3 regions of the Sporosarcina sp. SG10008 genome follow, and region 1 is predicted to be linked to each of the others. Evidence: riboswitches for the same ligand, from Rfam matches in the RefSeq annotation. Region 1 holds a riboswitch; each other region holds the start of a gene.
The links. Region 1 has a riboswitch for S-adenosylmethionine ahead of ACGLYD_RS19725 (cyclase family protein). Riboswitches for the same ligand answer to the same signal wherever they lie in the genome.
Positions count from the first base shown of each region.

Region 2: it holds a riboswitch for S-adenosylmethionine, as region 1 does, so the genes downstream of both, ACGLYD_RS22205 (MFS transporter) here and ACGLYD_RS19725 (cyclase family protein) in region 1, are expected to answer to the same signal.
Region 3: it holds a riboswitch for S-adenosylmethionine, as region 1 does, so the genes downstream of both, metA (homoserine O-succinyltransferase) here and ACGLYD_RS19725 (cyclase family protein) in region 1, are expected to answer to the same signal.

Region 1 is NZ_CP172607.1:4,191,916-4,200,052, forward strand. Features, by position in the region: gene ureA (urease subunit gamma) at 204-506, shown strand; gene ACGLYD_RS19685 (urease subunit beta) at 522-890, shown strand; gene ureC (urease subunit alpha) at 887-2,602, shown strand; gene ACGLYD_RS19695 (urease accessory protein UreE) at 2,704-3,210, shown strand; gene ACGLYD_RS19700 (urease accessory protein UreF) at 3,152-3,892, shown strand; gene ureG (urease accessory protein UreG) at 3,916-4,545, shown strand; gene ACGLYD_RS19710 (urease accessory protein UreD) at 4,580-5,344, shown strand; gene ACGLYD_RS19715 (hypothetical protein) at 5,392-5,784, opposite strand; gene ACGLYD_RS19720 (acyl-CoA thioesterase) at 5,888-6,364, shown strand; SAM riboswitch class I at 6,563-6,676, shown strand; gene ACGLYD_RS19725 (cyclase family protein) at 6,904-7,641, shown strand; gene ACGLYD_RS19730 (5-methyltetrahydropteroyltriglutamate--homocysteine S-methyltransferase) at 7,803-8,137, shown strand, end outside.
Region 2 is NZ_CP172607.1:4,684,398-4,692,534, forward strand. Features, by position in the region: gene metE (5-methyltetrahydropteroyltriglutamate--homocysteine S-methyltransferase) at 1-966, shown strand, start outside; gene ACGLYD_RS22175 (NADPH-dependent FMN reductase) at 1,596-2,162, shown strand; gene ACGLYD_RS22180 (winged helix-turn-helix transcriptional regulator) at 2,224-2,583, opposite strand; gene ACGLYD_RS22185 (pirin family protein) at 2,868-3,710, shown strand; gene ACGLYD_RS22190 (flavin reductase family protein) at 3,809-4,306, shown strand; gene ACGLYD_RS22195 (hypothetical protein) at 4,498-4,815, opposite strand; partial or broken gene ACGLYD_RS22200 (hypothetical protein) at 4,951-5,160, opposite strand; gene ACGLYD_RS22205 (MFS transporter) at 5,283-6,740, opposite strand; SAM riboswitch class I at 6,823-6,933, opposite strand; gene ACGLYD_RS22210 (5-methyltetrahydropteroyltriglutamate--homocysteine S-methyltransferase) at 6,962-8,080, opposite strand; gene metC (cystathionine beta-lyase) at 8,127-8,137, opposite strand, start outside.
Region 3 is NZ_CP172607.1:684,656-692,792, reverse strand. Features, by position in the region: gene metA (homoserine O-succinyltransferase) at 45-953, opposite strand; SAM riboswitch class I at 1,056-1,162, opposite strand; gene ACGLYD_RS03490 (hypothetical protein) at 1,346-1,525, shown strand; gene ACGLYD_RS03485 (SgcJ/EcaC family oxidoreductase) at 1,595-2,050, opposite strand; gene ACGLYD_RS03480 (protein phosphatase 2C domain-containing protein) at 2,077-2,874, opposite strand; gene ACGLYD_RS03475 (NUDIX hydrolase) at 2,871-3,626, opposite strand; gene ACGLYD_RS03470 (hypothetical protein) at 3,656-4,021, opposite strand; gene ACGLYD_RS03465 (SIMPL domain-containing protein) at 4,113-4,763, opposite strand; gene ACGLYD_RS03460 (DUF2785 domain-containing protein) at 4,905-5,726, opposite strand; gene ACGLYD_RS03455 (ASCH domain-containing protein) at 5,779-6,231, opposite strand; gene dnaN (DNA polymerase III subunit beta) at 6,316-7,446, opposite strand; gene ACGLYD_RS03445 (nucleotidyltransferase family protein) at 7,457-8,035, opposite strand.

The sequences.
Region 1 (8,137 bases):
TATAATAGTTTAGTCATCGACATTCTTCGACACATTCCGCAAAAGCCCGATTTAGAAGGGCCCCAATCCACTGGACGGTTGTCCAAAATGGCATATTCATGCAAATTAAGTTTAAAAAAGTAACAGAGAACATTAATTCAATTAATTTTCTGAATCGTACAAGATTTGGTTTTTTTATTAATTAAAAAAAGAGGTGCTTTGAATTGAAATTATCACCGGTCGAACAGGAAAAATTGCTGTTGCATGTTGCAGGAGAACTGGCAATTAAGCGTAAGGAACGCGGAGTTAAGTTGAATTATCCGGAAGCTATCGCACTAATTTGTCACTACATTATGGAAGGCGCGCGTGACGGAAAGACTGTTGCTCAACTGATGAGCGAAGGGAAACAAGTGCTTACGGTTGAGGATGTAATGGAAGGCGTCGGCGATATGATTAGTGATGTGCAGATTGAATGTACATTCCCAGACGGTACAAAACTCGTGACGGTCCACCGTCCAATTCAATAATAGGAGGCTTTAACAATGATTCCAGGAGAAATTAGAACAGCTGAAGGCTTGATTGAAATAAATGCCGGACGCCCCGTGAAAGCGGTACGCGTTGCAAACACTGGCGATCGTCCGATACAAGTCGGATCTCATTTCCATTTCATTGAGGTAAATAAATTTCTTGAATTTGACCGTGAACAGGCAGTTGGAATGCATTTAAATATCCCATCTGGTACCGCTGTGCGTTTTGAACCCGGCGAAGAGAAGGAAGTTGAATTAGTTGAGTTCGGCGGAAAACGTCACGTGTTCGGACTGAATAATTTGACGGAAGGTTCGACGCATAATAAGGACGAAATTTTAGATAGAGCAGCAGAAGCAGGATTTAAAGGAGCCGAGGATAAATGAAAGTAACACACGAACAATATGCGAAAATGTTCGGACCGACAGTAGGCGATAAAGTGCGTCTTGCTGACACGGATCTTTGGATTGAAATTGAAAAAGATTATACATCATACGGTGATGAAGGTGTTTTCGGTGGAGGAAAATCACTTCGCGTATCGATGGGCCAAAATGGTAAAAATGTTCGCGCTGAAGGTGTTCTCGACACAGTCATTACCAACGTTATGATTATTGACCATACAGGTATTGTGAAAGCAGATATTGGTATTAAAGATGGCCGTATCATCGGAGTCGGAAAAGCAGGAAATCCGCTTTCGATGGATGGTGTAGATCAGGATATGATCATCGGCGTGGGAACAGAAGTGTATGCGGGTGAAGGATTGATTGCAACAGCGGGTGCTGTCGACACGCATATTCACTTCATTAGTCCTCAGCAAGTCGAAACTGCACTTAACGCAGGTACGACTACATTCATCGGTGGTGGGACAGGCCCGGCCGCAGGTTCGAAAGCGACGAGTTTGACGGCGGGCGAGTGGCATCTTCATAGAATGTTACAAGCAGTTGAAGATTTACCAATCAACGTTGGGTTACTTGGAAAAGGGAGCGCATCTACAACGGAACCAATTATTGAACAAGTCCGTGCAGGTGCAATCGGTATGAAAATTCATGAAGACTGGGGTGCGACTCCAGATGCTCTTAATCAGAGTCTTATAGTTGCAGATGAATTCGATATCCAAGTCGCGCTACACTCCGATACGCTCAATGAAGCTGGATTTGTTGAAAATACGATTGAGGCAATTGACGGGCGTGTCATCCATATTTTCCATACAGAAGGAGCAGGCGGCGGACACGCGCCAGACCAACTGAAATTGGCTGCATACCCAAATATTTTGCCGGCATCGACGAATCCGACAAAACCATTTACGACAAATACAATCGATGAACATTTAGATATGCTTATGGTATGTCACCATTTGAAACACGATGTACCTGAAGATGTAGCATTCGCAGATTCACGTATTCGTCCTGAAACAATCGCTGCAGAAGACATTATGCAAGATCTAGGTATTCTTAGTATTATGTCATCCGATTCACAAGCGATGGGACGTGTAGGTGAAGTTACAATGCGTACGTTCCAAACAGCAAACAAAATGAAAATGCAACGCGGTCCACTTCCGCAAGACGAAGGAAAAGACAATGATAACTTCCGTGTAAAACGTTATATTTCAAAACTAAATATTAACCCAGCGATTGCACACGGAATCAGCCATGAAGTCGGTTCACTCGAAGAAGGGAAACTGGCGGATATTGTCCTTTGGGAGCCTGCATTTTTCGGCGTGAAAGCAGAAGTCGTTATTAAAGGCGGAATTGCTGTTTACGCAATGACTGGTGATCCAAACGCGTCTATTCCAACTCCGCAACCGATGATGGGACGCCGTATGTTTGGTTTCCACGGTCAAGCACCACAACACGCGGCAATGACGTTCCTTCCTAAAATTGCAGTAGAAGAAGGCCTACCTGAAAAACTGGGTCTTAAGAAAATGATTGGTACTGTTAAAAACTGCCGTAATATTGGTAAAGCAGACATGAAACATAACAGTGAAACACCAGAAATTGACGTCAATCCAGAAACATATGAAGTGAAAATTGACGGCGTACTTGCTACGTGTGAACCAGTAAGCGTTCTCCCGATGGCACAACGTTACTTCCTGTTTTAATTACTAATTATTATTAAGGGAAAGCTCGAAATGGTTGAAAAGATATTTTACAGCCACTTCGACCTCATCCTATTGAACATGCCGATAAAGGAGGATGCCAAATGCTTATAACTAAAGTCATTGGTAACATTGGAACGGAAGAAGAAATTGCTGGTAAACAGACAGAGTGGATTGAACTTGACTGGGAAGAATTGAGTAAACGCATTCTACGCAAAGAAACAGATCAAGGTACAGATGTCGCGTTGTCACTTGAACAACAAGAGCACCATGAGGACCACGAACATCATGACCACGACGATCATCATCATCATCATGAACACCAGCCATTACAATATGGCGATATCTTATTCGAGGATGACTCACGTCGTATTGCCGTTCGCACAAAAATGGAGCCGGTTATCGTGATTAGCCCGAAAAACATGACGGAAATGGGTAAAACGGCTTTCGAACTTGGAAACCGCCACACACCGGCATTAATCGAGGAAAACGAAGTCATCGTGCGTGCAGATCATACGTTGAATAAATTGCTAGATGAAGTGGGTGTCGCATATGAAACAACTGAAAGACGATTCAAACAACCATTCAAATACCGAGGACACTCTCACTGATCTTGCCCTTTTACGATTAATTCAAATTCATGATTCCGCGTTTCCGATTGGGTCCTTTACGCAGACGTATGGCATGGAGACGTATATTCAGGAAGATGTGATCCGGACGAAAGAGGATTTGGTCGCTTATTGTACGTCGTTTCTTTTTCAAAACCTGGTGCGTGGGGATGCAATTTTAATTCAAGAAGCGTATGCTGCGGCTCAGGAACAGGATATCGAGCGACTTCTCTATTTGGAGCAATTATGCGGGGCAATCAAACTTGCGAAGGAATCACGTGAGGCAAGTGTGAAACTTGGAAGACAGTTTATTAAAACGGTATCTCCACTCGGAACAGATGATTTCCTTGCGGACTGGAAAGCCCGTATTGATGCAAAAGAGATTAAAGGTCATTACGCCATTCTTTATGGTATTTACAGTGCTACGACAGGCGTCAGTGCGCATCATGCGGTCATGACGTATTTGTTTGCATCGCTTAACGGACTCGTCCAAAATGCGGTCCGTGCTGTGCCGTTCGGTCAAACAACTGGCGTCCAAGTAACGTATGAATTGATTGGACATGTGACGGAAGCGGCTAAATTAGTTGCTACGTTGACAGAAGCCGATATTAGTAATAACGCGTTAGGTATTGAACTTGCTTCTATGAAGCATGAGTATTTGTTCTCAAGATTATTTATTTCATGATGGATTGAAAGGAGTTTTTATAAATGAAACCAGTACGTATTGGCATAGGTGGACCAGTTGGATCGGGCAAAACATCGCTCGTCGACCAACTTACACGTGCAATGCACAAAGAATATAATGTAGCGGTCATTACGAACGATATTTACACGCGTGAAGACGCTCAATTTTTAATAAATAGCGGTGTACTTGAAGCGGATCGCATTTTAGGTGTTGAAACGGGAGGTTGCCCACATACGGCTATCCGCGAAGATGCTTCTATGAACTTCGCAGCAATTGATGAACTGAAAAGTCGTTTTGAAGACCTCGATATTATTTTCGTGGAAAGCGGCGGAGACAACTTGTCCGCTACATTTAGCCCAGAGCTTGTTGACGGCTATATTTATGTTATCGACGTTGCAGAAGGTCAGGATATTCCGAGAAAAGGCGGACCTGCTTTGACGCGTTCTGATCTTTTATTGATCAATAAAACGGATCTTGCTCCATACGTTGGCGTTGATCTTGAACTAATGGATAGCGACGCAAAAAAAATGCGTAACGGACGTCCATACATTTTTACAGATGTAAGAACACAGAAAAATGTTGACCAAGTTGTCGCTTGGATCAAGCACAATATGCTATTAGAAGGTGCGGGATCCGCTGGTTCAAATGCTTAAGCCGTCTCGCGCCATCCACCACGGAAAACTTGACTTGGAATTTGAGCCAAGAAGAGGCTACACACGGATGCCCCATGTTTTCCAACAGCCTCCATTGAAGGCGAGTCGTGAACTGTACGAAGGTAAAAACCCGACAGCGACTGTCTACATAATGGAGTCCTCTGGAGGCATGGTCGCCGGGGATCGAAATGACATTACAGTGAAGCTTGCTCCAGATAGTAGCGTAAGGTTGGTTCAGCAGTCCGCTTTAAAGATCTATCCATCGTATACCGGAGACACTTGTGTACAGACCATTAACATCGAACTCGGAGAAGGGGCACGCCTTGAATGGATGCCAGAAGTAATTATTCCGTTTGTAGATGCAAAATTCCGAGGTGACACGACACTTCGAATCGCACGCGATGCAACCATATTATGGGGTGAAATCGTTGCCCCAGGACGTGAAAAGCGTGGCGAGATATTTGATTATCAATCATTCCATACGAATTTCAAAATTTTTGTCGAGGATGAATTAATTGCTTTTGACTCTCTGCATTTCTCACCAAAAGAAACGGCACTTGGTGATATCGGTGTACTGGAAACTGCAATGTATATCGGTTCAATCTGGCTCGTATCGCCGAAAGCCGCAGATGTAGACGTCCGCGCAATACAAGAAACATTGCGGGTCGAAGAAGGTTTAAAAGCTGGTATGACAAGGCTTGAAGGAAATGCAATCCATTGCAGATGGCTTGCAGTTGATCAGTGGACCATGCAGGAAGAGATGAAGCGTGTATACGCGTTGTTGGCAGAAATAGTTTAAGAGGACACTCCAATGAGGGGTGTCCTCTTTGGGTTTGAAGTTTTACATCACTTCGATACCCTTTTTTTATTCCATTTTTTTATTAAAAAATCCATCAACCAGGTATAGAGAAACATCGAACCGACTAGGACAACAGCAATGTAAATGTATTGCAAGAAAACTGGAATGTTATACTCCTTTATGAAATCCCCTGAATAAAGCATGATGAAAACCAGCGCTATAAGAAGTACAATCATACCTATCGCATAAATAACCATAGTACTTAGAGGCGTTGTCCGAAGTGTCTTACGGATGGAATCCCTAGATTTTAAAGCTCTTATAAGTAGATATAAAAATAAAACGAGTGATAGATAGTCATTTGCTACAAACAATAAAATAAGTCCAAGTAATATAATCGACCAGGTGATTTTTTCATAGTATTTATCAATAAATTTCAGCATTAATCTTCCCCCAGTATGTGTATACTATATATACGGAATGATTGATGGAAAAGTTTCCTTTTATCACAAATTGAATATGTTCTACTACAAAGGAGTTTGTCGTATGCAAGAAAAAAGACCAATGGGCCAATCACGAACAATCCAGACGAAGCTAGTATTGCCGCCAGATACCAATCATCTGCAGACAATTTTCGGCGGAAAAGTTCTCGCGTATATAGATGAAATCGCTGATATCACGGCAATGAAACATTCAAAAACAGCGGTTGTAACTGCTTCAATCGATTCAGTCGATTTTGTATCGTCGGCGCGTGTAGGAGATGTACTTGAACTTGAGGCAATTGTCACGTCAACTGGCCGTACATCGATGGAAGTATTTGTATCGGTCCATTCAATGAACCTGCTTACAGGCGAAACAAAACTAACAACCGAATCCTTCCTAACGATGGTTGCCATGGATGAAAATAACAAGCCTACTCCTGTGCCGGGCATTTATCCGGAAACAGAGGCTGAAAAGAGTCTATTTGAAACAGGCCCCGCACGCCGTGAACATCGGAAATTGCGGAGTGAGATGAAACATTAAATAATTTGTTATGGAAAAAGCCCACGGCAAGTTATGGGTTTTTTTACATTGTGTCGCGTATCATTTCAATGCCATTTCTACTTTTCACATAAAATGTTTCATTGTAAAAACGAGTATAATCTAAATAATTCATGTTTTGTGTATTGACAATCTATTCGGAAGACTGTATTGTACTCATTAACAACTAAATACGTAACTTTCTTATCCAGAGAGGTGTAGGGACTGGCCCGATGATACCTCAGCAACAGACTTTTAAAGTACTGTGCTAATTCCAGAAGCGTAAGTGTAATGCTTACTGCTTGGAGATGAGAAGAGCAAATAGCGAATTCGCCAAAACCTCTTCTTGGAATTTAGAAGTGGTTTTTTGTTTCGTCTAGGCTCCGGGCGCCAGATGCTTGGGTCATAAGTTAAAGCTGCTCTGCGGCAAAGAACGCCGCTACGCATCTTCATCTTATGCCTGACGCATCTAAGCGGGCGCCCTTCGCTTTTGTTACTTCTGGAGACTAAAGTTACCTTCAAAAAATGAAGGGAGACTTATTGTGTCAAATGAATTAATCAATGCAATTGCTTTATTAAAAAAGAAAGAATGGGTCGATTTAACACATACTTTCGGGCCTGACTCACCCCGTTTTTCAGCATTTGATGCAGCAGAGTTTACAACATTATTTGATCACGATGATGGATTTTTCGCACAGAGCTTTAAATTTGCGGGACAGTACGGCACACATATTGATGCACCAATTCACTTCGTTCGTGATACAAGATACTTGGATGAATTGGGTTTGAAAGAATTGGTATTACCGCTGGTGGTCATCGATAAATCGAAAGAATCTGATGCAAACCATGATTTTACATTAACTGTTGAAGATATTCTGAAGTTTGAAGCTCAGCACGGGCAAATTGAGGCAGGTACATTTGTGGCATTACGCACAGATTGGGGCAAACGCTGGCCGGATAATGAGGCATTTTGCAATAAAGATGCCGATGGGAATAACCGTATACCGGGTTGGGGCCTTGCTGCTTTGAAGTTTTTATTTGATGAAAGAAAAGTAAAGGCTGTCGGTCATGAAACTTTCGATACGGATTCAGCCATTGATTTTCAAAAGAACCAAGCTCTTTTAGGCGAATATTATGTTCTTGAACAAGATACCTACCAAATTGAGCTATTAACAAACCTAGATAAAGTGCCCTCAAAAGGCGCGGTCATTTTTAACATCGTTCCGAAGCCGGAAAAAGCATCAGGATTCCCGGTACGCTCATTCGCGATCCTGCCGTAAGAAAAGAAAAAGGGCCCGCTCATTTGCGTTCCTATCGTAAGAAAACAAGAGAATCCGCTCATTCGCGTAATAGCCATAAGAAAAAAAGAGGATTTGCTCATTTGCACTCCTGACCTAATAAAACCGTAATTTACTCCTAAAACAGAAAGAAGGAATATACCATGACAAATCAATCGACAACACTAACACAAGCACCATTCAGAGCGGATCACGTTGGAAGTTTACTACGACCAGATAATTTGCATAAAGCGCGCAAAGACTTCAAAGAAGGCGTAGTTACTGCACAACAATTACGAGAAGTAGAAACAAAGGAAATTAAACGGGTTGTTGATAAGCAAATTGAAGTTGGTTTGGAACTTGTAACAGACGGTGAATTTAGACGTACGTGGTGGCATTTAGACTTCTTGGAGCATTTGAACGGAATTGAAGGATATGTGCCAGAGACTGGCTACGTATTTGATGGTATTGAAACAGAACGATATAACGTTCGAAACAC
Region 2 (8,137 bases), 490 kb from region 1:
GTAAGACAGACAAGATCTAAATGGCGTAAAGGAGAAATTACAAACGAGGCCTACGAGCAATTTATCAAAGATCAGATTGACAAATGGATTGAAATTCAAGAAGACATCGGCATTGATGTTTTGGTCCATGGTGAATTTGAAAGAACAGATATGGTTGAATACTTCGGTGAAAAGTTCGAAGGATTTGCAGTATCACAGTTTGGCTGGGTTCAGTCTTATGGTTCTCGTTGCGTCAAGCCACCACTCATTTTAGGTGATGTTGCGTTTAGTGAACCAATTACTGTGAAAGAAAGTGTCTATGCTCAAACGTTAACGACGAAGCCTGTAAAAGGTATGCTGACGGGCCCTGTAACGATTTTGAATTGGTCCTTTGTCCGAGATGACATTCCACGTTTCGACGTATTGAACCAAATTGCATTTGCACTTCGTAAAGAAATTGAAGAGCTTGAAAAGAACGGTATTCGCATGATTCAGGTAGATGAACCTGCGCTTCGAGAAGGTTTACCGTTGGATCAAGATAAACGTGAAAGTTACTTAGATGCTGCTGTCTATGCATTCAAATTGGCAACTTCTTCTGTTGAAAATGACACGCAAATTCATACGCATATGTGTTACTCGGAATTCAGCGGTATTATCAAATCCATTAGCGCGCTGGATGCAGATGTTATTTCAATCGAAACGTCAAGAAGTCATGGCGAAATTATCGCTGCATTTGAGAACAATACGTATGATAAAGAAATTGGCTTAGGCGTTTATGACATCCACAGTCCACGTGTTCCAAGCAAGGAAGAAATGAAACAAAATATTAATCGTGCACTCAAAACAATTAATCCAAAACAATTTTGGATTAACCCGGATTGTGGCTTGAAAACAAGAAAAGAAGAAGAGACAATTGGCGCTTTGAAAATCATGGTTGAAGCGGCGAAAGAAGTTAGAGAAAGTCAATTGGCTACGCTTAAGAATTAATTATTTAAGTTGAAATGAAGATTCATTTCAAATCCGCTTAGGCTACCTCAGTAAGGCACCATTGCTTTGTTATTACATGTATTCATATGTTCACAATAAAAAAGGTATCTTCCCGTGCATTAATGACGGGGAGATACCTTTTTATTGTGGTCGGGGGATTATTGGTCTGCGAAGTATATGCTCGGTTGCGTGAGGGATATGATCGGTTACGTGAAGTATATGCTCGGTTGGTGGGGGATATGATTGGTCGCGCGGAGTATATGCTCGGTTGTCGTAGGATATAAATGGTCGTATGAAGGATATGCTCGGTTTGCGTGGTATATGATTGGTCGTGTGAAGGATATGCTCAGTTTGCGTGGTATATGATTGGTCGGGTGCAGGATATGCTCGGTTGGCGAGGGATATGATTGGTCGGGCGAAGTATATGCTCGGTTGTCGGAGTATATGCTCGGTTACGCAGGAAAATATGACGAGCTTAGGTCAGCATTTTTACTTTTGCCTTATGTGGTATCCTTTCATATACTATGGCACTTTGAAGTGCGTACTACCTAATTTGATTTACTTGTGTATAATTAGTATAGGAAGCTGAATTACAATCACAATCATATATAATAGAGGAGTTTTACATCATGGCAATTAAAGTTAAGGCAATTATCGGTAGTACAAGTTCAACTTCATTCAACTTAAAAATAGTTGAACATATGAGAAGTCGTTATGCAGATCAATTAGACATTACACCTGTCTTTATCAATGATCTTGATATGTTTTCAATTGATATAGAAAGCAACCCATCTGCAAACGTAGTTGATTTTAAAAATAATGTAAAAGATTCAGATGCTGTATTATTTGCAGTTCCTGAATATAACTTCTCTATTCCAGGCGCAATGAAAAATGCAATCGACTGGTTATCACGTGGTGGAGATTTCACACTTAAAAACAAACCTGGCTTCATCGTAGGATCATCTATGGGAGCATTCGGAAGTATCCGTGCGCAACTCCACTTAAGAGAAATTCTGTCAAATCCGGCGTTAGCTCCTATCTTACTGCCAGGTAACGAAGTATACATCGGTTCAGTTCATGAGAAAATGAACGAAGCTGGTGAACTTACTGATAAAGCTACAATCGATTTCTTGGATTCAGTAGTATTTAACTTTATTGAGTTCTATAACAAAACAAATGCTACAGTTAAAGCTTAAGTAATCTACTGATCATCAAAAACAGACACTCTCTGGAGAGTGTCTGTTTTTGATTTATCCATTATAGTGCGTCGCTGGTATTCTGGCTATTTCTTTTCTTTTCAATATGTGTGGCATGTCCGGTACCCCATTCGTGCATAATTGCTAAGACGGGCTGTAAGCTTTTTCCGTACTCCGAAATAGAATATTCAACTTTCGGGGGAACCTGCGGATAGATGACTCGGTTAATAATATCTTCATCTTCCAATTCCCTTAATTGTTTGGTTAACATTTTTTGAGTAATGTCGGGCATCAATCTTTTTAATTCACTAAATCTTTGAGTACCTTCAGTAATTAAATGCAGTAAAATAATTGGTTTCCATTTACCTACCAAGATCCCTAAAGCTTCGTCAACTTTACATAGTTCAGGCTTTATCTCCATAATAACCTCCATAGGTATCTTTTTGTATACTATAGCACTTTATAGTGCGTACTTCACATTCGGGTAGATTTATTCCATAATAACATATATAGTGATCCATTACTATTCGGTAAAATTTAGCTATATATACTGAACAAATGAACACCTTACTAAACTTAGCGAAAGAGCCTTACAAGGGGCAGCCGAAGCCTGTCTTAGGACGGGGCACCCCTTAGCACAGTAGCGAATACAATGGAATCTTTTAATTCAACATATACATCCAAAAACAGAAGGAGGAATTTAATATGAATAATAAATCGGTCTTTTCAAGGGGAATCAGAAGTGTAAGGGATGTCGTTTATCAGGAACACTCGCCAACTCATAAAGTAGGATTGGTCATTGAACCGGGAAACTGGGAAGAAGTCGATCCATTTCTATTGATGGCTGAAGACTTTTTTGGGCGTGGAACATTTGGCATGCATCCGCACCGTGGTATTGAAACAGTTACGTACGTCATTGATGGGACGCTAGAACACTTTGACAATAAGACTGGGGGAGGGGAACTACACCCTGGAGACGTTCAATGGATGACAGCGGGTAAAGGGATCATTCATACAGAGGATCCGGCTGTTGGGGAAACGGTTCAATCCTTGCAACTGTGGGTCAATCTTCCAAGTGATAAAAAAATGACGGAACCGCGTTACCAGAACATGCGTGCACAAGATATGTCAGTCCGTCATGAAGATGGCGCTACGATACGTGTCTTTTCCGGTTCATCGGAAGGTGTTACGGCTGATACGAAAAATCACGTGCCTGTTACGATGGTTGAATTGATCATTGAACCCGGTACCACTGTTACACAGGACCTTCCCGGCAGTTACAATGGATTTCTGTATATAATAGAAGGAATAGGGACATTTGGCATTGAAAGCGTGGAGGGGAAGAAGGGGCAGGTTCTCTGGTTGGAACGTGGAACAGATGAAGAACAAACTGAGGTGAAGATTCACGCAGAAGAGAAACTGCATATCATGTTATATGCAGGTAAGCCTGTCGGAGAAAAAGTAGTAGCTCGCGGCCCGTTTGTGATGAATTCAGAAGAAGAGATTATGCAGGCCTATAAAGATTACAGAGAAGGAAGATTCGAGTGAACATGTACCAGTGAATTTAGTGCGGAATCACAAAGTATGAAATATTCTAATAGATTTGATATGATTTTAAGTGAAATAAGAAAATGGGAGTTGCTGATATGGGAAGTAAGATAGAGCAGGTAGCGAGTTTTAAAGAAGCAATGGGGAATTATCCGACGGGAGTCACTGTCGTTACAGCATTTGATGCAGATAAAAAACCGATGGGGTTAACGGTCAATTCATTTGCATCGGTATCATTAGAGCCTTTACTAATTTTATGGTCCATTGATAAAAGAGTATCCACTTATAGTGACTTTCTAGATGCTGAAAAATTTTCGGTGAATATTTTGGCAGCAGATCAAAGTGAGTTATGTACGTTATTCTCGAGCAGGGTTGCTGATCGATTTAGTCAATGTGATTGGAAAGAATCGGATTTAAACCTACCAGTACTTTCAAATTCGCTTGCGGTTTTACAATGTAAGACGGTGCAACAAATTGAAGCTGGAGATCATACGATATTAATAGGCGAAGTATTAGATATTCAGAATGAAAGTAAAGAACCACTTCTGTATCACCGTAGAACTATAGGTGCAATTCCAGAAGAATTTTATGGCTGACAGTGTCTATACAATCTTCAGTGTAGAAAGGCGTGTCATCAGTTTAATCTACTGATGACACGCCTTTTTTTCTTGAAAAAGAGGCTCTGTTAAAGTTTAATGTTGATATAGGGGGAAACTTCCAATTATCCAGAAGTTCTAATTCGTAGTACAGCCTTCTTATACTAAGGTACCCATTTATGGAAAAAATGTTAGGAATAAATTTCTTCTTTTTTGCTATAAATTTCATAAGCAAAATAGCCAACTAATAAACCTATCCCAGGTCCCCAAGCAATTGCAGATAGTAAGGGAATTAGGGAAAATATGTTTAAAAGTACAGCAATAGCGAATCCAATCATCATTCCGAATGGTATTAAACTATCTAATAAATTTTGAGCACTTTTTGACTTTTTCTTACCAAGCGTGCCTTTCTTATACTTATGTTTCATTCTTAGAATTACAAATACTGCAATTCCACCCACTATTACAATGGGTAGTAAAATACGCACAAATTCCAAAGTTGAGCCCATATTATAATCCCTCCTTTCTTTTGCTTTTGAATTGATTCAATTTTAACATAGTTTATTCCATTAAATGGTCCGTTAGTTGAATAAGAACTACTTTTTATAGTGCGAATCCTATATATGTTGACATAAAGAATCCACTCAACAACGCACGGCTACCCCTATGAGGCGCCTTCGCTGGAGATTATATAGAACCATTAGTTCAACATATATAGGTGCATCATAGGTTTCTGTATTTTGTGTTAGATTTCCTCTGATAATCAAGTCATTCAAAGTGACTTCATTTCTCTGATATTGGCTACTTTCTAATACTTGAAACCAAGTGAGATAGTTGTTCAAATATTTAGTTGCAGCTCACCTGGAATAGTGTCTAGCCCCACGAGCCATTGCCGCAGAACATCGCGATCTTAGCCTGCCTACTTCCTTTGATTGAATTATGCCTGTTGCATCTCAAAGGGCATCTTGCGCTTTTCTCAAGCCAAGGATACAACATTCTTGCGGACCGCCTTACTGGAGATGGCTAGCACTAGAACTAGGCCCGCCGCCATTAATGCACCATCGAGTAGAAGTGGCAAGCCCCAGCTGCCGGTGTTATCTCGAATCACCCCGGAGACGACAGGTGAGAGAACTGCTCCGATTTCTCCAATCAAATTGAGCATTCCAAACATGGATCCTCTGCTTTTTTCGGGCGTCAAATCGGAAGCCAGAGCATGTGCCACCGGTTGCAATGCAAAAAAGAATAATCCGGAGACAAACAAAATGATAGACATAACGATGGGATTGTTATTGCCCATCATGACATAGACTGCAAATATAAAAATGGTTACCGTCAGTACAGCGGTTAGCACAGCAAGGACGTTACGTCGCCCATTTGGACGATTGGCCACTATGTCAGAAATTTTGCCGCCAAGAGGAAAACCAATGATTCCAGCCAAACCATTAAACGATGCAATCAAAGCGGCAGCCATTAATGCACCGCCACCGAAATCTTTGACGATAGAGACGGACCAAAATCCGTAAAACCATAGATGCCACATGATAGGGATAAAGAACAAGTACAATAAGAAGAGATTCTTATTCGCTATTAACGGTTTTATTTCAGACTTCTTCGTTGTGTATAAATAAAGTATTAAGAGCGGACAAAGTGCAACAAGAATGACCGCAATCGCGATAGAGGACAGACCTAGTTTGACGGAAAAGTAATAGATGCCCATCACTATGACAAGAAAAACGGCTGAGTACATGGACATGTACAATAGGCCTTTGCCAAACTGTGCTTTAATACCAGGTGAAGTTAAATCTACAGAAGCACTTGAATCGTTTTTGGGCTTCATATATTTAAATAGTAGGAGTGCAATAATGAGTGTAATTGTTCCGGTCACGAAAAAAGGAAAGCGCCAAGCCCCTTCACCCATAAATGGTTCTGCGACTGTAATAAGATAAGGGACGCCAAGTGTGCCCGCTGTCAGACCAACAGATAATCCGGTAAGCGCCACACCCATTCCTAATCCAACTTTTTCAGGAGGTGTATGATAGGCAATATAAGAGCGGTCATTCGAATAAAAAACGCCTTCGCCTAGCCCGAGTAGGACTCGGAAAAGAATAAATGCAACAAGGCCTCCCACCAAACCCGTTAATAAAGTGGCGATTCCAGCCCAAACAATACTTAAAATGATAATAGCACGATAGCCAAACCTGTCCCCAAAGTAGCCACCAGGAAATTGCATTAACATAAAACCGGCAAAAAATAAACTACCAATCAATCCGCCAATTCCATGGGGGTTTGCCACGTCTGCAAAAAAAGAAACTTCATTTTCAATCATATATGTAATGATCGGCCCAGTTGCAACCCGGTCAACGTAAGAAACAAACCAACCTAAAAATAACAAGCCCCAAATCGTATGATATCTTTGCAAACCTTCCTTTTTCATTTCTCACACTTCCAATTCTATTGTTAATAAAACAAAATGCCCCTCCACTGTGTTAGTAGAGAGGCATTCGAGAGAAAATACCCTCTCATTTTCCAAAGCATAGTGCTTTGCAGGAATTAGCACCTTATCAACATGATTGTTGAATGGTTGCCGGGTTTCATAGGGCCAGCCCCTCCACCGCTCTTCATAAGAGTTTTATTAGCCTATTTAATTTGTAAAGGTTACTGCCAAACGTCTTGCGCGATAGTTACAACATGACGAACTTTTTCCCATTGTTGTTCTTCAGTTAACTGATTACCTTCTTCTGTTGATGCGAAGCCACATTGTGGGCTTAAGCATAGTTGATCTAAAGGAACATACTTTGAGGCCTCTGCTATTCTTGCTTTAAGCTGTTCAGGGGCCTCTAATTCGCCGAATTTAGAGGTGATCAAGCCTAATACGACGAAAAGGTCAGGGCGATTGACATGGCGCAACGGTTCAAAACTGCCGGAGCGTTCGTCGTCAAACTCAAGGAAAAGACCGTCAACATCTAATCCGCCGAAAATTGTTTCGGATACATCCTCGTAGCCACCACTAGAAAAATAGGTCGATTTGAAGTTGCCGCGGCAAATATGCATCGTCACGAGCAAGTCGGCAGGCCTTTTCGCGATGGATTCATTGATGGCACGTGCCGATAGTTGTACAAGTTTGTCAGGATTTTGCCCCTTCGCTTTCAATGTTTCCCTTCCTTCTTCCGATAAGAAGGAAGCCCAAGACGTGTCATCGATTTGAAGATAACGACATCCCTCATCGTACAGTGCTTGAATTACGTCTTGATAGGCTGTAACCAAGTCATCAAATAACTCTTCGTCATTTGCATAGATGCCTTCTTCGAATGTCGCTCTGTGAATCAGCATATTCGGGCTTGGAATCGTGAATTTTGCGACTGCATCACCTGCGATACTTTTCAGGAACTTGAAGTGTTCAATCATGTAATGGTCGCTAAACCCAATTTTTCCTGTCACTCTAATGCCGTGTGCTTTCGTTACAACACCATTGAATTGGAGTCCTTTATCTGTTTCGAAAAACTCAACGCCGTCAAAGCCAGAAAGGAAGTCAAAATGCCACCATTTACGGCGGAATTCTCCGTCCGTCACAGAATTAAGTCCAGCTTCTTTTTGCTTTTCGACGAGCTTTGTAATTTCTTCGTCTTCGATTGTGCGTAATTCCTTGGCAGTGATATCACCGGTTTCTCTTTGCAAACGCGCCTGCTTTAGGCGTTCTGGTCTTAAAAAGCTCCCGACGTGATCTGCTTTAAATGGTGCTTTCGTCAAAGTTTGTTCGGCTATAGGTTTTGTCAATTTAAATTCCTTCTTTCCAATATAATAATGTTTTCTTTAATGGTACTTAATTAGGTA
Region 3 (8,137 bases), 1.2 Mb from region 1:
TAATCTACAGACGTGGTTTAATTGATACATTTGTCATTAACTAGTTATTCCCATTCATAAGGTGTTTCTTGATACACATAATAATTTAGCCAGTTGGAGAAGAGTAGATGCGTATGGGAACGCCATGTATTCAACGGCTCTTTGCTTGGATCATCATTCGGAAAATAATTTTCCGGGATATCAATACCAACTCCTTTTTGCAAATCACGTGCATATTCCTCCGCCAACGTATCCGCATCGTATTCCAAATGACCTGTGATCATAATATGTTTGTTATCTTTAGAAATGACGATGAATGCCCCTGCTTCCTCTGATTTGGCAAGCAAGTGTAGACGGGGATCATTTTTTATTTCCTCTGTTGAAACGGATGTATAACGTGAATGTGGCGCTTTAAATTCGTCATTAAAGCCACGTGCAAGGTTAATCGTTGGGTCGGATAGTCGATGCGTAAAAACGCCTGAGCATTTTTTCGGCAATTCAAATTTCCGGATTCCATAATGATGATAGAGTGCTGCTTGGGCACCCCAACAAATATGTAAAACAGAGGTTACATTTTCTTTTGACCATTCCATAATCTCCGTTATTTCTTTCCAGTAATTAACGTCTTCAAATTCTAAATGCTCAATCGGGGCACCCGTAATAATCAGTCCATCGAAACGACGATGTTTCACATGTTCAAATGTTGTATAAAATGCGTTTAAATGCGTTTTACTAACGTTTTTAGAATCATGAGTTGCTGTGTTCAAAAATGTAACATTTACTTGTAGTGGTGTATTCCCTAATAGACGTAGCAGTTGCAACTCTGTTCTTTCTTTTTCAGGCATTAAGTTTAAAATGGCGATGTTCATAGGACGTATATCTTGGGACGTTGCGCGTTCTTCATCCATCACAAATATTTTTTCCTTCTTCAATAGTTCTCCTGCTGGTAATTGTTTCGGTACATTAATCGGCATGTGTCGTCTCTCCCTTTTCACTTTGGTTTGAATCAAATGATTCAATATAAAAAACCCTCTTTTCTATAAGACAAGAAAAGAGGGTTTAATTTGGGCACTCTGTTCTTATCTCTCAAGAAAAAATCTTGTTGGAGGTAGCACCTTCCTGACTAAGTCAGAGGTTGCTGAAGCTTCACAGGGCCATATCCCTCAGCTTCTCTTGATAAGAATATTCAATTATTTACTATTATACTATTAAAACTACTATTGTAAACCGTCTTTTTTGACGATAATAATCAAAACAAACATTTTTATTTTAATTTCCACATTAATTCAGCATGAAAACTGCTGAATAATATTTCTTTAGAAAGCCATATTAACGTGGCACTGAAAAAATGAAAGGAGTTGTTACTATGGGAAGAGATGACAATAAAACTGGCGGAAATAATGCACGGTCTTTACCACAAACGCCGAAAAACCAAAAAATAAAACCGGGCGACATGAATGAAGAAATAGCCCGCGAGTTTGCTGAACTCCGTTCCCTGAAACCAAAACGCGAACGAATGAACTCAAATGAAAAGAAGAGAAAATGATTACCTTTGTCATGAACAGTAACTAAAACACTCCCCGCACTGGTATTATCTTGGTGCGGGGCACTTTTTTCAGCCTACATCAGATACTCGCTTCAATTCTTTGGTCATCCGCTCGACCAAGTCAGATCTTCCGTGAAATTGGGCCGGTGTATTTTGGAAAAGTTTTATTTTCCATCCATCCTTTTCTTTTACTGCAATCAGTGTTTGATGAGCATTCAAATTTGGGTCAAGTTCTGTTCCGCCCGGAGGTATCATCCCGACGATTGCACGCAACATCGCAACTTCAGCACTCAGAAAGTACACATCTTTAACGACATTGATAAATGGAGGTGTTGGATGATCTGCAAATATCGGTTCTAAATGTGCAAAAATAGTATTTCGCCCAATTTCTTGACTTCCGTCAAATCCAATCAATTCGCCTTGCTCTGTAAATTGATCAGCCATGCTCTTAGCATCGCGATTATTCCATGCAAGAATTAAGTTATAATAAAGGGTTTTGATTTCAATTAATTCAGATGCTTCCATATCTAATTCCTCCCGTCATTTTTCCTTCATCCGAGATAATCGCTCGGGATGCTACCTTCCTTTTCTACTTCCACATTCCATGCGATAATTGTCGTACTGTCTCGTACATTTTGTCTTTCGATTTCCATCAATAACTGCGAAATCCCTTTATCAAGTTCTTTTTCATTCAGCACGGCAACGAGATCTGACGGATCCAAAAAAGGTTCCCCCGGGCATTCCACTAAACCATCAGTCGTCAAAAAAATAAGATTGTTCCCTTTTCTCATTTCCCTTGTCCCTGACGTGTAGCATGGTACTGCTTGCTCAAACGTATTCACTTGACCAATCCATTCAAAGAATTGCCTTTGGTTAAGTTGAAACTGATTTAGGGCAATTAATTCCGAATGGAACAGATATACTAAACAATCTCCAACCGAAAACCACCAAACGTAATTAGCTTTCCTGACAACGATAAGACAAGCCGTTTCTCCCATGGCACATCTGCATTCATTCAAAAATTGTTCAGATTGAAAAATTTCAAGTAACTTCATTTCCAAACGTTTAAATCGTGGAGGACCTTTCATATCTAAAATCTCTACCAATTTTTCTTTATGCTGCCCGAGTGTTTGTACAACAAGTTCCGCACTTTCAGCACTTTTATGTGCATCCAAAATAGCCGCTAATTCCCAATCCTCATTTTGCCAAATAACGCAGCCATCTTCATTCTTGGTTTGTCCCGCTGAAGAATTACCTCCAAATCTACCAACCGCTACACGATTAATCCATCGTACATCTCGTTCATCGACAAAGTCCTTTTCACTTCCAACCCAAGTAAGATTATTCATGAGCGCTCAATCAATCTATACGGTCTCACTTCATAACTTTCATAAACAATCGTATCGCTATTTCGAGCATCATCCACACTAGATGCAAATTGCGGGCGTTTTATCCAGTCTCCTACTTGCTCTTTATCAAAGTCAACAAATTGTACGTCAATCGTTTCAGGAGGTTGTGCAGCTGGTACGCCTGACATCGCTCTTCCACGAAAAACCATACAGATGACGCCTAACGTGATATCTTGATAAACTCCTGTCATATCACCAATTTCTGCGTGGATACCTGTTTCTTCTAGTACTTCCCGTTTAACCGCCTCTTTCAAGGTTTCACCAAGCTCAAGTCGCCCACCCGGCATTTCATATGTATCATTTCGGTGATTGTTCCGTACAAGTAATACATGTCCTTCCTCATTGACAATGTAGCCATTTACAACAATAATTTGTCTAGATTGTCCATAATTCCCCGTCGAAGTGAAAAAGTCTTCATTTGATGAAATAAATAATGGAGCTAATGATTTCCGATAATTTTGCGCTTCAGCATGCATTTCCGATGCCCGAATGCTAGCGTCCACTGTCTCATAATGAGCCCTATTATCGTATGCCCACATTGCCATTATCTCCGTCCGTTCTTCATTGACCCACCGTCCAACCAGCTGCGCTCCATGCGTCAGCTGATTCGGAAGCAAATAGGTGTGGAAAAAGTGGGTAAACGTTTCGTACATCGCTGGTTCAACCTTGTACGTTTTTCTGCGATACAACATTCAATTATTCCCCCCGTACAAATTAATTTTCAGCGAGCCCTTTTTAATAACCAAAATAGGCCAAGTGTAAAAACAGCAACTAGTGTTAAAGTAAATTTGAGGTCAATGATTGGTTTGAACTTCACCTTCTCCGCATCTATCTCGTAAACACCCAAAGGTCTGACGGAGATATGTCCCCCGCCCCCTTCTCCTTGGGCACCTAAAGAGTTTCCTGTTTCACTAGAATAGCCGCCTCCCCCGCCAACAATATAATTAATCTTTGCTACCGGAAGGACTTTTTTGTTTTCAAAATTAATCGGTTCACCATAAATCAACGATGCGTCTTGTTGCCGTGAAAACTTGTCAAATATCCGCGCAATAGGTGATAGGTAATTAGAAGATTTTTTAATTCCCATGTTTTCCCCACTCCCTTAATTTTTAGTTGTGATTCGGTTAGCTGTCGTTTTTTCAACGTAAAATAGTATCCATCTATTTTACGCTGATATTTCAATACCGAAATTGCACTTTAACCGTGGCGTTAATCGAAATCTGCCCCTGTTCAATCGGTGTGGAGCTAGTCATTTCTCTCGCAGCAAATGTTCGATATGCGATGGGTTCTGCTCTTAATTCTTCAACAATTTTAATTGGATGTGGATCAAGTTGCAGTTGCATTGTCTCAGCAATTGTTTGCGCCTTGGCTAATGCGTTTTTAAGTGCAAGGCTCAATGCTTTTTGATAGTCCAATTGTTCATTTTCAACCTTGAACTGGATATTTGATACCCTGTTTGCCCCGTTTTGGACCGCCACGTCTATTATATTTCCAACTTGATCAATATCTGTAATTTTTACTGTAATCGCATTCGTAACTTCATATCCTCTAAATACTTGTTCGCCTTCGATATAGTTGTATTGGGGAACTATAGTGTACGAAATCGTTTGTATATTCTCCCTGTCAATCCCCATTTTCAATAACGAATCGATGACTTGATTCATCTCATAAGCATTTTCCTTTTGTGCATGGTTCAGTTGTTTGTTTTCAGTACTGACTTCCAACTGGATTTGAGCAATATCCGGTGCTAGTTTAAGACTCCCAATTCCTGTAACAGTCATAACCCGCGGTTGTCGGCAGGTCATTTGTTGGGCATAAGGATAATACATATGTCTCCACCTTTCCTGAGCATCATTACGCTACCTTAGATAGTATGCTGATTGTCTCGAAAAGATATTTACATTAGCACTTAACGTAAAACTGGACAACAGATTACTCGAGTACCACTGCAGTATCTGAAGACTATTTGACTAATTTAGATACATCCACATCCACTTTTCGAGTACTTTAAAAACGTCGCTGTTCACTTTCTTGCCGATTCCCTTCGAACTCAAAATTACAAAGACTGTTTTCCAAAAGTTCTTTACCGTTCTTTGTACGTGATAGGCGTCAAGTGATCCTTTATTTTCAAGCATTTCAGTTTCTACCAGTCCGGCCAGTTCTTCAATCCATACTTGTATAACCTGCTCAGCATCTTGATGCTTTATTAATGAAGCTAGTATTATAGCTAAGCGTTCTTCCTCTTCATCCAAATAATCAACTTGCCTTAACAAGGAATATTGAACTGCATGAAGAATTCGACTGATATCCTCTTTTTTCAGTAGAGGATGTTTTGCCAATGCATCCAATGCATCTGCGCCATGTGCGATGGCATGCGCCCATCCATTCCCCTGGATAAAACCTCGAGTGTCTTTTTCTTCCCTCATATAGCGTATAACTTTGTTCACTGTATACTGAACAAGATCTGGATTTACTATTTGTTTCTCAATGTCATATTCAATAACTGCAGCAATGACGAGTGCAGAAAAAGAACGTGTAAATACTGAATCAGTTCCAGACTCGCCAATCCCGTAAAATAGATAGTCTTCCTGTAATACCGTCTCAAGTAGATTCTGAATTTCTTCTGAATTTAATTGATTGGAAGCTATTACTTTTCCAAAACTTCGATAGATTAACTCGTCACGCAAAAAACCATCTGGATTTCCAATTTGCGTCAACATCTCTTGCCTAACTTCCTTCGATAGCTCTAGTATCTTATCTCCTAAATAACTTTCTAAAGTTGTTGCTAACATCACTATTCCCCCTAAACGATCATTTATCGTTGCCTTGTGTAAGGCAATTTGTCTATCCTAAGTTATTATCTTTTACATCAATTAGCGTAAATCGTTCGCAAACAAGGAGCATGTCCTCAGTGAACTCAAGTCCAACTTCTCGTAATTCACTCGTAAAGAATCTCACATGAGCCAATTTCCAATCTTCATATGACCCTTCCCCTTCAGCAAGCGCAAACTCTTCCGATACTTCATTCATCGGTACAAGCGATACTGCAATGGTCTTAATGATTGCCACTGGTTTTTCGTCGCTATTTAAAATAATGCTGTACTCATCTATTCTGGGTAATGGCTCGTTCTCCAGTTCATAAATTACATGACCTGAACATGTCGCTGTCTTTTCCCCATCAATTACAAGCTGTGCAAGCTCATCTGGCAAACTTCCAAACATCCATGCGTTGACAGAAGTAGGTTTCTCTTCGTTCTTCCAAAATTCGTCCCAATAAGTTTGTGCTGCTAAATTCATCTTGAAATCCCCTTTCGCTACTAAAAATTATAAATCTCCTATATGCCCAAGCTCTCCTCCCTAGATCGAGAGAACTTATTCATTTCAATAAGACCGTACTGGTGAAATTAGATGGAGGCAAGTGGAATCATTTTGCGGTTGAATGACAATCGGTTTCATCAAGCCATCAAAACGTATCGTGACATTTTCTTCTGGTATCCTTTTTAGTGCGTCAAGTACAAAACGACCATCAAATGACATTTGGATATCGTTCTGTCCTTCGATATGTATAATTTTTTGAAGCTCTTCAATCATCCCGACTTCTGTAGAATTGGAAGATATTTTGATAGTAGCATCATCCACAATCTCCAATTGGATGTTATTGTGTTTCCATTCAGTCGAAAATACACAAGCCCGATCCATTCCTTCTATTAATACTTGAGTATTCATGGTTATCAATGCCTTTGATTCAGTTGGCACCAAAGATCCAGTGTTAGGATAGACACCCTCAATTAACCTTGAATAAAGTGAACTCATAGCGGTCCCAAACACAATGAAATTATTCGTATAAGAAATCTCTACGATTGACGAATCCGCCTCTTTAAGACGCGTCAGTTCTGACAAACTTGTACTCGGAACTACAAATGATTCTGTTGTTTTAGATTCTATAGTCACTTCTCTACGTGCTAATCTATGTGAATCTGTTGCTGTACAAACGAGTTTGTTTTCTTCAAACTCCATCTTCACTCCAGTTAGTACCGGTTTAGCCTCACTTTTTGAAACCGCAAATGCAGTTTGCTTTATAGCCTCCGTTAATTTCCCAAACGGTATTTCAATTTTAGTATTGCGATCCATCTCCGGAAGTTTTGGATAGTCATTCGCATTGAATCCATTTAGTTTTGTTTCAATATCCCCCGATTTTATCGTGATTGAATCATTGCGTCCTAATTTAATACAAATATCATTGGGGAGTTTTTTCACAATTCCGTTCAAATATTTCGATAAAACAACTACACTTCCAAATTCTTTGATATCCACGACCTTTTCTCCACTTTTTAGTAAAGGGATAGTTCTTTCAATAAAAATATCCGAATTGCTACCCGTAAGCTTAAGACCATACTCGTTGGCTTCTATTTTTATTCCAGAGAGTATTGGAATAACGCTTTTTGATGAAATAATTTTATTTATATCAGAAACTGCAGTCGTAAATGAAGCGTAGCTTACTGTAAATTCCATAAAAGCCCTCCTAGTCACTGTCCAAACTTATAATCTCAAGCTTGTTCCATACAACTTGCCAATTCTTTTTCTTAATCCTTTCTTCATAAATCTTCATCCGTTCTTTCTTATCACAAAAATAAGGGGTCGGTTTTACTCTCAAATTTACAACATCTTCTATACCATGAGTCGCTGTTAATATGACATTGTTTCCTTCATCCAATTTCACCCCCAAAGCTGTTGCCGTTTCAGGAAACCTTGAGATCGCATCAACAGACGAAGTATAGGGGATGACATTATTTACACTATGCATTCTTGCCTGATTTTTGACCGACCAAGGGATAGCTGGTAGAAGTCTTTTCAACACTTCCTCGTATTCCTTTTCCACACTTTTCCCACTATTTGTTCGATCATAATAGATGACATCAATATCTGGAATCGTCGTCCTTACATTGAAACCGTGCTGCACATCCCAAATTTTAGATCGAACAAATCCGGCGCAGATCCACCAATCAGGCAAATTCAATGATTTGGCGCATTTCAATAGGTCCATCATCCACTTATCCTCTTGAATTAAAACAACAATTTCTCTTTCAGTTGTAATGACCATAAACTACTCCTCTTTCATTCACACTGCTCACATACTCGTACAAAAAAACTGGATTAAATCTTCATGCTCACCAAAAACCTTTTCAATGAATAAATTTACATC